One region of the Exiguobacterium sp. HSB13 genome, then DNA from elsewhere that is predicted to be linked to it. Evidence: riboswitches for the same ligand, from Rfam matches in the RefSeq annotation. Region 1 holds a riboswitch; each other region holds the start of a gene.
What was found. Region 1 has a riboswitch for S-adenosylmethionine ahead of ACZGCQ_RS13395 (2,3-diketo-5-methylthiopentyl-1-phosphate enolase). Riboswitches for the same ligand answer to the same signal wherever they lie in the genome.

Region 1 (4,213 bases):
CCTGACTGGAACAATTCCAGTGCATGAATCCCGATTTGACGTGACGTCTGCGCATCCTGGTCGTATAAGGCGACCGTCCGTTTTTCCAACCGTTCACGGATCTCTTCTACCGACGTTCCGTCTTGAATGATTGGATTCAATTGATCGAGGACATTTCGTAAGTTGACGGCCGTCGGTCGTGTCGCGAGTAACGTCGCTGATGTCTCAAGCAAAGCTTGCTTATAGATCGACAGTTCTGCTTCAAACCGGTACGCTTCCTGAACGAGTACGAATCCACCGAATAGGCTGATCGCAGGTGCGCCCCGGACACGCAATTGTTTGATTGCCTCAACTGCTTGCGCAAGATCAGTAATGACTTCATAGTGTTCTTCCTGCGGTAGACGTGTCTGATCAAGAATCGTCAAGACACGGTCTTCGTAACGGATACTTTGAACAAATGCACTCATCGGCTTAACTCCTCCGTTACGTCAAAGTTTCGTAAATCATCAAATGTCCGGCATTCTGTCCGACGTTTGATTAACGCTGCTCCTAGACGGAGGGCGTGACGTTTTCGCTCTAAGCGTTCCGTCGTTGAATCGATTGATTCTAAATCAGCGACTGGTGCGAGACCGATCGTCCGCCGAATCAATTCGCAACCGGCGAATCCAAGGGCATCCTGTAAGATCGTACTCAGTACATCATCAACAAGTCCCGATGCCTGGAATGGTTCGACGGCTTCCCGTTCCCATAAGGCACGGAACGTTGAAGCAAACGTCAGCCAGAACGTATCGATGTCCTTGATTCTTGCGTCACGTCGTGTAGGGTAATCTGGATATGCCGCGAAGAAAAGATGGGCGATGAATTGCCCGACATCGAATCCGAATGGACCATAGAAGGCGAATTCTGGATCGATGACTTTCGTTTCCGTCGCCGAAGCGAAGATGCTTCCTGTATGTAGATCGCCGTGTAGCAACGCATCCCCTTTCGTGATGAAGAGCGCTTCGAGTTTTGCGACTTCGCGTTTTAACTCATCGTCTGCCCAAAGACGTGCCACTTCTTCCTCCAGTCCGGCTTCAATCTCGTTCGTCTCCGCGTCATGAAACGGATCTGTGAAGATCAGTTTTTCTGTGATATCGCACAAATCTGGATTGTAGTACGTTCGGGCAACACGTTTCTTTTCAACCGGACCAAGCGCAAAGTCCGATGTATGGAATAAAGTCCGAGCGAGATAAGAACCGATATGTTCCGCAAGCAACGGATACTGTTCACCCGCGAGCAGTCCAGTCCGAACGATCGTCAGATGTGAAAGATCTTCCATGACCGTATACGCCTCTTCGTGACTAGCATGAAAAACACGTGGTACGAACGGCACGGCATGCCGGGCGAATTCACGGAGTGCGGATTGCTCAATCCACGCCCGCTCAAGCGATAACGGCCAGCTCTCACCGACGACTTTTGCGTACGGGAGTGCTTGTTTTAGAATCAATCGATGTTCACCTTCTCGAATTCGGAAGACGAGGTTAAGGTTCCCATCGCCAATCTCTTCTGCTTCGACGGCTCCGTCGCCGATCAGTCCTAATGAGCGGACCCGTTCAATCGCGTCCTGTTCTGTGAATGCTTTGTATGTCATCTCAGTTTCCCCCTAATGTAATACACGAAAAAGCGCCTCTTTTCGTCATCGAAAAGAGGCGCAGGAAAGTCACTGCGTCCTCTTATCTCTCAGACGAAACGTCTGTTGGATGTAGCACCGTGCCTAGTGGTCGGTTGCTGCGGCGTCATCGGGCCAATTCCCTCTGCCAACTCGCGATAAGAGTCGTATGTAGTTGTCGTGTGTGATATTGATTTGAATCTTACGCAATCGACTTCCTCGCTGTCAAATCGAAATCAAGCAGAAATCGATATCGTTTTCATGCCATCTATAGAAAGAGTATTTTCAAAAAAATAAATTTTCTAAAAATAGTTTGACAAGTGACGATTCTCATGTAAAAATTGCAATTAGATTTCACAATTTCATCCAATTCTTATCAAGAGCAGACGGAGGGACAAGCCCTACGATGTCGCAGCAACCGACCTTTTGGCACGGTGCTAATTCTTGCAGCTACTAAAGCTGACAGATAAGAGTCCACGTTCGAATCATTCATGGTCTCTTGTCGCTGACGAGAGACCATTTTTTTGTTGAAGGAGGAAAGACATGGGTTATATCACTGCTACTTATCAATTGACTGCCCGCAATCGACTCGAGCAACGCGCTGAACAACTCGCGCTTGGTTTGACGGTCGGTTCTTGGACGGAACTGAATCATCTCGAGCAACAACAACTCGCCTCGTTCAAAGGGGAGGTCGTACATACGGAAGAGCGCGATGGAAAAGGATATATCACGATTCGTTATCCGGAACATAACGTGTCGCGCGACTTTTCTGCGATTCTGACGACCGTCTTCGGGAAACTTTCACTCGACGGTGAAATCAAATTAACGGAACTTCTGTTACCGGACACGTTCACACCAGATTTTCCAGGTGCGAAGTTCGGTATCGAAGGGGTCCGTTCCTTAATCGGTGTCGAAGATCGACCGTTGTTAATGAGTATCTTCAAAGGGGTCATCGGACGCGATCTATCATTCCTTCGTGATCAACTTGAAGGACAACTCGCTGGTGGGATCGATCTTGTCAAAGATGATGAGATCCTATACGACAATCCGTTGACACCGACGATTGATCGGGCACGGATCGGACGAGAGGTCATCGATGCTCACTTCCACCAGACTGGTAAACGCGCGTTGTATGCGATCACACTTAGTGGTCCCGTCTTTACGCTCAAGGATCAGGCCAAACGGTTGATTGATGCTGGAGCGACTGCTTTCTTGTTGAATACCTTCACTTACGGACTCGACGTCTTACGTGAACTGGCACGTGATCCGGAGATCAACGTTCCGATCTTCAATCATCCGGCATATAGCGGTGCGTTGATCGCTAGCCCGAATCACGGAGTCGCAGCTCCTGTCTTACTTGGCACATTACCACGTGCTGCTGGAGCAGACTTGACGCTATTCCCGTCTCCTTACGGCAATGTCGCTTTGCCAAAGGATGTCGCTCGTGGCATCACGGTCGAAGCGACCCGTCTCGGTCAGACGAAATCGATCTTCCCGGTTCCTTCAGCCGGTATTCATCCCGGACTCGTCGCTCAACTCGTACAGGACTTCGGTATCGATTCCGTCATCAACGCCGGCGGCGGAGTACATGGTCATCCGCAAGGTGCTGCGGCTGGCGTCATCGCTTTCCGTCAAGCACTCGATGCGGCACTCGCAAATGAGTCCCTATCGACGGCAGCATCGCGTCATGAAGAATTACGGATCGCCCTCGACGCTTGGGGAATCAAGTCATGACCGTACGGATTCTTTGTGACTTCGACGGTACGGTGACGACGCAGGATAATATCATTGCACTCATGCAGGCATTTGCGCCAGCGAGTGACTTCGAACCGTTGAAACGCGGCGTACTCGACCGGACGCTATCGATTCAGAGTGGTGTCGGGCAAATGTTCGCACTTCTGCCGTCTGACGGAAAAACAGCCTATCTTGACTTTTTGTTGGAGCGCGCCGTTATTCGCGACGGATTTTCGGAATTGCTTCAGTACAGTCGTCGTCAAGGCATCGATTTTTCGATCGTCAGCGGTGGGATGGACTTCTTCGTCGAACCGATCTTAGCGCCATTCCTTGAACATGAACAGATTTACTGTAACGTCGCCGATTTCAGTGGTCCATTCGTCCATATCGATTGGCCGAACGCCTGCGATGCCCATTGCACAAACGGGTGCGGCTGTTGTAAAACATCCGTTGCCCGGACATTGCGTAAAGACGGTGACATTATCATCGTCATCGGCGACTCGGTGACGGACTTCGAACTTGCGAAACAAGCGGATCGTGTCTATGCCCGTGATTATCTGATCACGTTGTGTGAAGAGAACGATATCGCCTACACACCGTTTGAGACGTTCCACGATATCGTTCATGATTTAACACGAGCGGAGGTGACAACATGACATTCATGCGACGGTATGAAGAGCTACGCGCCATCAAACAAGAGCTTGCGGCGCGCGATTGGTTCCCTGGTACGAGTGGCAATCTCGCCATTCGGACGTCCGGTGTTCCGGTTGAATTCCTTGTGACGGCAAGCGGAAAAGATAAACGGCAGACGACTCCTGACGACTTCGTTCATGTCGATGCGACCGGTCAATT
Region 2 (4,213 bases), on a different contig from region 1:
GGCAATTGAGCCGCTTCGAGTGGTTTGATGACGAGTTTCTTCGGATTCTTGACGATATCTTTCTCGGAAACGGTCAGTGGATCGACATCCGGCTTAAGTTCAATCCAGCCTTGTTCTGCCAAGAGGTTCAGTGCTCGTGCTTGGTTCGTCGGATCATTCGGCGTCGCGACTTCAGCACCGGTCTTGACGTCGTCGAGTGTCTTCGCTGTCTTGCTGTATAGTCCCATCGGTGCTGTCGGGACCGTGATGAGTCCTTTTAAATCGAGGTTCTTTTCTTTAGAAAACGTCTTGAGATAGATCGAGTGTTGGAACAAGTTGGCGTCGATGTTTCCGCTACCGAGGGCGATGTTCGGTTGGATGTAATCGCTGAACTCGACGATTTCGACTTTATAGCCTTTCTTTTCGAGTTGTGGCTGGATCGCTTGTTTGACCATGTCGCTATACGGACCACTCGTCGCACCAATCTTGATCGTCTTGTCTTTTTCATCAGCACTGCTGTCTCCACATCCCGCGAGGACTCCTGCACCGAGTAAGGCTGTTGCTAAAAAGGCATATCGTTTTTTCATGATTCCACTCTCCCTTTGTATGTATGATTAGCGTTTATCTGTTTTTCGCGCCAGTTGATTGCCAAGTGCTTGAATACTTTGAACGATAACGATGAGCACGACGATCGTCACGATCATGATGAGATTATCGTAGCGATAGTAACCGAAACGGATCGCGAGGTCACCAACACCACCGCCGCCGACGATACCAGCCATCGCCGAGAAGCCGATCAGACTGATCGTCGTTAATGTGATGCCTTGAATGATGCCGGGAAGTGCTTCCGGTAAAAGGACGCTGACGATGATTCGTAATGGTTTCGCCCCGCACGCTTCCGCTGCTTCAATCAAACCGGGCGGAATCTCACGTAGTGATGTTTCGACGAGTCGCGCGAGAAACGGAATCGCTGCGACACTGAGGCTGACGGATGCTGCCGTCGGACCAATCGTATTGTCGAGCAAGAACTTCGTTAACGGAATGAGGGCAACTAGCAAGATGATGAACGGTAGCGACCGGACGATGTTGACGACGAAATCAAGAACACGTCGGACGGCAAGGTTTTGAAAAAATAATCCGCGGTCGGTGACGAACAAGAGAATCCCGAGCGGAATCCCGACGACCAATGCGAAGGCGAGTGAAATTCCGACCATCCATGCTGTCTCGCCGAGTGCCTTCAAGAGCTCAGGTAACATCGTTTGAATACGATCAAGCCACATCCTGAATCACCTCGAGTGCGTGAAGTTCCGTCGCGAGCCAGTCGAGGGCAGGTGCGATTTGATCGGAGGATCCCGTCAAGCTGACAATCAGGACACCGAAGGCGACGTCTTGAATGTAGTCGACCTTGCCGTGCAAGATGCTGACCGAGATATCGTAACGGCGGATTGCTTCTGATAACGTGCTCTCGCCGGTCTTCTCGCCTGTGAACTGCAAGCGGATGATTTTTCCCGGTGTCGCTTGTAAGATGCGTTCCGGTAGCTCGATTTGTAACGCCGTGTCGACATAATGTTGCGTCACCGGATGTTTGGCTTGGCTGAACAAGTCATAGGTAGAGGCGACTTCGACGACTTCCCCTTGCGACATGACGGCGACACGATGACAAATCTGTTTGACGACATCAATCTCATGCGTGATGAGGACGATCGTCAATCCGAGTCGTTCATTCAAATCTTTTAACAAATCAAGAATCTGAAGCGTCGTGACCGGGTCAAGAGCTGATGTCGCTTCATCACATAACAAGACGGTCGGATTGTTTGCGAGTGCCCGGGCAATCCCGACGCGCTGTTTCTGCCCACCGCTTAATTGACTCGGGAAGTTCGTCTCAAATCCTTCAAGTCCGACGAGCGAGACGAGTTCGCGAATGCGCTCCGGGAAATCTGCTCGTTTGACGCCAGCAGCCTTGAGTGCAAAAGCGATGTTATCCGCAACATTGCGCGACTGGATCAATTGGAAATGCTGAAAGATCATTCCTGTCCGTAAGCGAAGTTGACGCAAATCTGCTTTTGACATCCCGCCGAGCGAGACACCGTCGACCTTGACGGTTCCTTGTGTCGGGTGCTCGAGCCCGTTGATCAGGCGAAGCAATGTACTTTTACCGGCACCGGACTCACCGATGATCCCGAAGATTTCTCCTTTTTGGATCGTCAAATCGACATCCCGTAATGCAAAAATCGGGGTCCGGTCTCGAACGAACCGTTTTGTAATGTGTTTGAATTCAATCATCCGCTCATCTCCTCATACAAAAAAAAGTCGCTTTTTCCTAGTAGCAGAGCAACCAGAAAAAAGCGACGAAAGTGTAAGATTTCGTAACTTATCTCTCAGAATGAAAATCATTCTGTAGGATGTGGCACCGTTCCTGATAGGTGGTTGCCGGACGTCGTTGGGCCTAATCCCTCGGTCGCTCTCGATAAGTAGTTATGCTGTTGGGATTTACTTTAACGGAAATGATTCCCATCTGTCAAATGTTTTTTCAGAATTATTCCGCAACAGGTGTCCGGAACAGGTTAAGCGTTCCGATTCGATTGACGGCTTCTTCCAATCGTTCGACGTCAGCAATCAAGCTGATCCGGACATAGCCTTCACCGTATTCGCCGAAGAATGATCCAGGGGTCACGGCGACGTGTGCTTCGTCAAGCAGGTGATCGGTGAAGCTTTGCGACGTGTAACCTTCAGGAACAGGAAGCCAGACGAAGAAGGAACCGCCCGGACGTGGTCCACTCCAACCGATCGCATCAAGTTTTGCGAACAATGCATCACGTCGTGTTTCATACAAGCTACTTAACTCACGGACACATGTCTGGTCACTCGTCAGAGCGACGGTCGCAGCGTGTTGAATCGGTGTGAAGGCACTGACGTAAAGATGTTCCTGATACGTCTCGATGCTTGAGATGACGGACGGATTTCCGATGGCGAAGGCAATCCGGAAGCCTGACATGTTGAAGCGTTTTGAGAGTGAGAATAGCTCGATCCCGACGTCTTTTGCACCTTCCGTTTGCAGGAAGCTTCGCGTCGGACCATCGAAACTGATGCCACCGTATGCTAAGTCATGGACGACACAGATATCATGAGCATCAGCGAAAGCAACGGTCTGTTCGAAGGCTTCTGCCGTCGCCGTAGCGCCTGTCGGATTACTCGGGTAGTTGAGGAACAACATCCGGGCACGCTCGACATCCGTCGTATCAAGTAAGTCGTAATCGGGTAAGAAACCGTTTTTCTCGAGCAACGGAAGCGTAATCGGGAATGCGCCAGCAAGTGCGGCGCCAGACAGGTAATCCGGGTATCCTGGATCGGGGACGATGACCCCTTCTCCAGGGTTGACGATCGTCTGCGGTAAGGCGACGATTCCGGCTTTACTACCGAGGAGAATCGCGACTTCCGTTGCCGGATCGATCGTGACGCCGAATTCAGTCGCATAAAAGCTGGCGACGGCTTGTTTTAGAAAATCATGGCCACGAAACGGTGGATATTGAAGGTTCGTTGGCTCGTCGATGGCTTGTTTTAACGCATCGAGAATATGTACGGGCGTCGTTTGATCGGGTGTTCCTTGACCAAGTGTGATGACATCGTGTCCGGCAGCTTTTACAGCACCGATTCGGTTTGCGAGCTCAGCGAAAACGGGAGCAGGAAGCCGATCAATGGCGATGGATGGAGCGAAATGTTTCATGGATGAATGCCTCCTTCGTGGTATTGTCGTCAAGGATAACGAATATTCAGTCAAAAGAAAAGAACTTTTTCGAAATTCAAAAAAATTGTCGGATAAACAGGTACAGATAAGTGGAGCGGGAATAAAGAGTAGGGAGAGGAGTGAGGAGATGAAGCGAGCTAACTGGAAAGAGGCAGTCGTCTATCAAGTCTACTGGCGTAGCTTTAAAGATTCGAACGGGGATGGGATTGGTGATTTGCGAGGTGTCATCGACAAGCTTGATTACATCGCTTCACTAGGTGTCGATGTCGTCTGGTTGAATCCATGTTATCGTTCGCCGGACGTCGATAACGGTTATGATATTGCCGATTATTACGGGATCATGGAAAAAGCCGGAACGATGGGAGATCTACAGGAGTTGATCACGACCGCTCATGCCCGTGGATTGAAGGTCATTCTCGATTTAGTCGTGAACCATACAAGTGACCAGCATGACTGGTTCCGTCAGTCGCGGGAGCGGATCAACGATAA
Region 3 (4,213 bases), on a different contig from region 1:
TTCACACGTGGCAGTTTTTTTCGTTCCTCGTCATGTACGACGATCTCTTCTTCGATTTCCCGGTACTGTGCATAGGTCAGTTCACCGATACGAACAGTATCTTCCGTACTTTGACCAAACGGCAACGTACCGAGTGGCGCATCAGGTCGGAAACGATCGAACGCACTTGCAAAGACTTGTTTGACGCCTCCGAGTTGTTTTGAAGGGTGCCAATCAAACAACGGTGAAATGAACGACAGACTGGCGACCGGTAATTCATATTCTTGCAACAGACGATTGACGACGAGTGCGCCCATGCTACAGGCGACGATATGAATCGGTAGCTTGCGTTTCCCGGCTTCACGTAATGCTTCTTTTAACAGTTGACCATGTTCTTCAAACGAGATGCGACGTGGTGCGTCGACGAGCAATACTTCATACTCTCGTTCGAGTACCCGAATCAAAGCTTCACTCGGACGGGCACGCAGTTGTAACGGATAGACTAATACGATGATTCCTGTTGGTTGTTCAACCACAAACTCACCTCTTCACTTCATACTTCCTTTTCACGATACCTTATTTCAAACGCAATCGAAACCGTCCCAAGACGGATTTCACGAGGCGACATGGCGAAGACGAATGACAGATTCTACTTGCCCAAAGACTTCTTCCGTCATCTCACTCAGTTCTTCAAAACCAAATGAGGTCAAGAACTGACGTGCTTTATAGTTACGTGCTTCCACGTAGACTTCGAGTGGGACGGCTCCTTGTCGTTCGAGTTCACGGATCAGACGTCGCCCGATACCATTTTGCTGATATTTCGGTAAGACGTACAGACGAACGATCTCCCACGTTCCCTCAACATCAACAGCATGAATGAAACCGACGATCTCCTCGTCGATGATTCCGACATAAAAATACTCTCCCCGTGCTTCTTCCGCCGTCCGGATCGCACGAACGACTTCTTCTTGCGGATACGCCTCCTGCACGAAATGCGCTTTCGAACGTTCGGAATAGATTTCTGCATACGTATCCAACCAAGATGTGACGGCAATGTCATGAATACGTCCTGCATCAGCTGGAATAGCTTCGCGTATTTCCATAATCGGAACCCCCCTTTATATTCATACGAATCGACTCATGTACTTTTACCCTCTTCTAGAAAAAACATTCGTTTCCTGCAAAGTTCCCCGTAAACAAAAAAAGTCCGAAAACCCGCGTAGGGTTCTCGGACTTTTTGATTATGCGAAACGTTTTGCTTGTTCTTCAAGAACTGCTGCTTTATCTGTTTGCTCCCATGGAAGCTCAACATCTGTACGACCGAAGTGACCGTATGCAGCTGTTTGACGATAGATCGGACGACGGAGATCAAGCATGTTGATGATTCCAGCCGGACGAAGATCGAAGTTTTCAGCAACCAATTCGACGAGTTGCGCTTCAGGAAGTTTTCCTGTACCGAATGTATCAACCGCGATTGATACTGGGTGCGCGACACCGATTGCGTACGCAAGTTGAACTTCTGCTTTGTCTGCAAGACCTGCAGCAACGAGGTTCTTCGCGACGTAACGTGCTGCGTATGCAGCTGAACGGTCGACTTTCGTTGGATCTTTACCTGAGAATGCTCCACCGCCGTGGCGTGCGTATCCACCATACGTATCAACGATGATCTTACGACCAGTCAATCCAGCATCTCCTTGTGGTCCGCCGATAACGAAACGACCAGTTGGGTTGATGAAGAATTTCGTTGCTGCGTCGATGTATTCAGCCGGGATGACCGGTGTGATGACGTGTTCTTTCAAGTCAGCTTGGATTTGCTCAAGCGTGACTTCTTCTGCGTGTTGTGTCGAGATGACGATTGTATCGACACGAACCGGCTCGTTGTTCTCGTTGTATTCGACCGTGACTTGTGTTTTTCCGTCCGGACGAAGGTAGTCGAGTTGACCGTTTTTACGCACTTCTGCCAAACGGCGTGCGAGACGGTGTGAAAGCGAGATTGGAAGTGGCATGAGTTCTGGTGTTTCTTTCGTTGCGTAACCGAACATGAGACCTTGGTCTCCTGCACCGATAGCATCGATTTCTGCATCAGACATGCTACCTTCACGTGCTTCAAGCGCTTGGTCGACACCAAGAGCGATGTCTGCTGATTGCTCATCGATTGATGTCAATACAGCACACGTGTCCGCGTCGAAACCGTATTTCGCGCGTGTGTAGCCAATTTCACGAATTGTCTCACGAACGACTTTTGGAATGTCGACGTAAGTTGATGTCGTGATCTCACCTGCAACGAGAACAAGACCTGTCGTGACAGAAGTTTCTGCCGCAACACGTGCGTTTGGATCCGCTGCGAGGATTGCATCAAGAATTGAATCCGAAATTTGGTCACAGATTTTATCTGGATGACCTTCAGTGACTGACTCCGACGTGAAAAGTCGGCGATTAAGGTTTGTCATGTATGACCCTCCCAAAAAAGAATTTGACGGTGTACTCATTTCCCCTAGTTGAGTGGGACGGTAAAATGAAAAAAACCTTTCCAAGTCCAAAAAATGGTCAGGGAAAGGTTGTGCGTTCTTCCTTTACCCTCTTATCGTTCGAAGTGTTTACTTCGCTTCAGGAGAGCACCTTTTCCCTCATTAATATGTGAATTAATGTAGGACGGTTGCCGGGTTTCTTCGGGCCTTGTTCCCTCCACCTGCTCAGAATAAGAGTATCCGTTACGAATTACATGATATAAAGTTGTACCTACTCTGTCAAGCAAGGTTTCAAATTCTAGTCGAAACTTTTTGAAAGAGATGTTAAACTGTTAATGCTGAAAGCGTTTCCAGATAAATAGAAATCAGCACCAGAAAATGATTGCTCTCTCTTTAGTATGTCATATATAATAAATGTGTCATACTAAATACAGTGAGCCAAAACCAACGTAGGGGAAAGGTGGGGTCAGGATGCCGATGACGGTCCTGAATATCGAAGAACTACTCAAGAAAGAGCATGTGTTCAAACAACTATCTGTTGCTGAACTTGTCGAACATGCGATTCGAAACGAAGAAGGTGTCCTTGCTGAGAACGGCGCATTATCTGTAGAAACGGGGAAATTTACAGGTCGTTCACCAAAAGATAAGTTCATCGTCCGTGATTCTTCCTGCGAGTCTCACATTGATTGGGGTCACGTTAACCAACCAATGGATGGAGACAAATTTGAACAATTGTTGCAAAAGGTTCTTCGTTACATGAACGAAGCCGATCAGCTCTACTACACAGAAGCTGCTGCTGGAGCAGATACGCACTTCACCCTTCCGGTCCGTGTGCTCACACAATACGCTTGGCATAACCTGTTTGCCAAACAACTTTTTTTACGCGAGTATCCTGAAGTGGCTGCCTTCGAACCGTTCACGGTCGTCTATGCGCCGCATTTCAAAGCAGATCCTGCCGTTGACGGAACGAACTCCGAGACGTTCATCGCGATGTCGTTCGAACACCGGATCGTCTTGATCGGTGGAACGGAATACGCGGGAGAAATCAAAAAATCAATCTTTTCCGTCATGAACTATCTCTTGCCACAAGAAAATGTCCTTTCGATGCACTGCTCGGCAAACGTCGGACACGAAGGCGACGTCGCCTTGTTCTTCGGTCTATCCGGTACTGGTAAGACCACCCTATCAGCAGACGATAGCCGTCAATTGATTGGTGACGACGAACATGGTTGGTCGCACGACGGTGTCTTTAACATCGAAGGTGGATGTTATGCAAAGACCGTTAACTTATCGCGTGAAAAAGAACCGCAAATCTTTGACGCGATCCGTTTCGGAACCGTCCTTGAAAACGTCATGCTCGACGAAGCCCGTCATCCTGATTACGATGACACATCATTGACGGAAAATACGCGTGCTGCTTATCCGATCACAGCGATTGATAACATCGCTGTTCCGTCACGTGCTGGTCATCCGAAGACGATCGTCTTCTTGACGGCTGATGCGTACGGTGTTTTGCCTCCGATCAGTAAATTGACGAAAGAACAAGCGATGTATCACTTCCTATCAGGATATACATCAAAACTCGCGGGAACAGAACGCGGTGTCACGGAACCGGAAGCAACGTTCTCGACATGCTTTGGTTCACCGTTCCTTCCACTAATGCCTGAAAAATATGCGACGATGCTTGGCGAATTGATTGATCGTCATGGTGTCACTGTTTATCTCGTCAACACAGGTTGGACAGGCGGTGCTTACGGTACAGGTAG

Region 2: linked by a shared signal. The riboswitch ahead of ACZGCQ_RS10455 (methionine ABC transporter ATP-binding protein) and the one ahead of ACZGCQ_RS13395 (2,3-diketo-5-methylthiopentyl-1-phosphate enolase) in region 1 are both predicted to bind S-adenosylmethionine.
Region 3: linked by a shared signal. The riboswitch ahead of metK (methionine adenosyltransferase) and the one ahead of ACZGCQ_RS13395 (2,3-diketo-5-methylthiopentyl-1-phosphate enolase) in region 1 are both predicted to bind S-adenosylmethionine.

The regions. Positions count from the first base shown of each region.
Region 1 is NZ_JBUZOM010000002.1:319,442-323,654, reverse strand. Features, by position in the region: gene mtnA (S-methyl-5-thioribose-1-phosphate isomerase) at 1-446, opposite strand, end outside; gene mtnK (S-methyl-5-thioribose kinase) at 443-1,609, opposite strand; SAM riboswitch class I at 1,689-1,792, opposite strand; SAM riboswitch class I at 1,998-2,100, shown strand; gene ACZGCQ_RS13395 (2,3-diketo-5-methylthiopentyl-1-phosphate enolase) at 2,171-3,361, shown strand; gene ACZGCQ_RS13390 (2-hydroxy-3-keto-5-methylthiopentenyl-1-phosphate phosphatase) at 3,358-4,017, shown strand; gene ACZGCQ_RS13385 (methylthioribulose 1-phosphate dehydratase) at 4,014-4,213, shown strand, end outside.
Region 2 is NZ_JBUZOM010000001.1:1,979,587-1,983,799, reverse strand. Features, by position in the region: gene ACZGCQ_RS10465 (MetQ/NlpA family ABC transporter substrate-binding protein) at 1-566, opposite strand, end outside; gene ACZGCQ_RS10460 (methionine ABC transporter permease) at 594-1,259, opposite strand; gene ACZGCQ_RS10455 (methionine ABC transporter ATP-binding protein) at 1,249-2,262, opposite strand; SAM riboswitch class I at 2,348-2,453, opposite strand; gene ACZGCQ_RS10450 (aminotransferase class I/II-fold pyridoxal phosphate-dependent enzyme) at 2,516-3,703, opposite strand; gene ACZGCQ_RS10445 (glycoside hydrolase family 13 protein) at 3,852-4,213, shown strand, end outside.
Region 3 is NZ_JBUZOM010000001.1:1,714,216-1,718,428, forward strand. Features, by position in the region: gene ACZGCQ_RS09105 (alpha/beta hydrolase) at 1-515, opposite strand, end outside; gene ACZGCQ_RS09110 (GNAT family N-acetyltransferase) at 594-1,082, opposite strand; gene metK (methionine adenosyltransferase) at 1,221-2,429, opposite strand; SAM riboswitch class I at 2,558-2,684, opposite strand; gene pckA (phosphoenolpyruvate carboxykinase (ATP)) at 2,919-4,213, shown strand, end outside.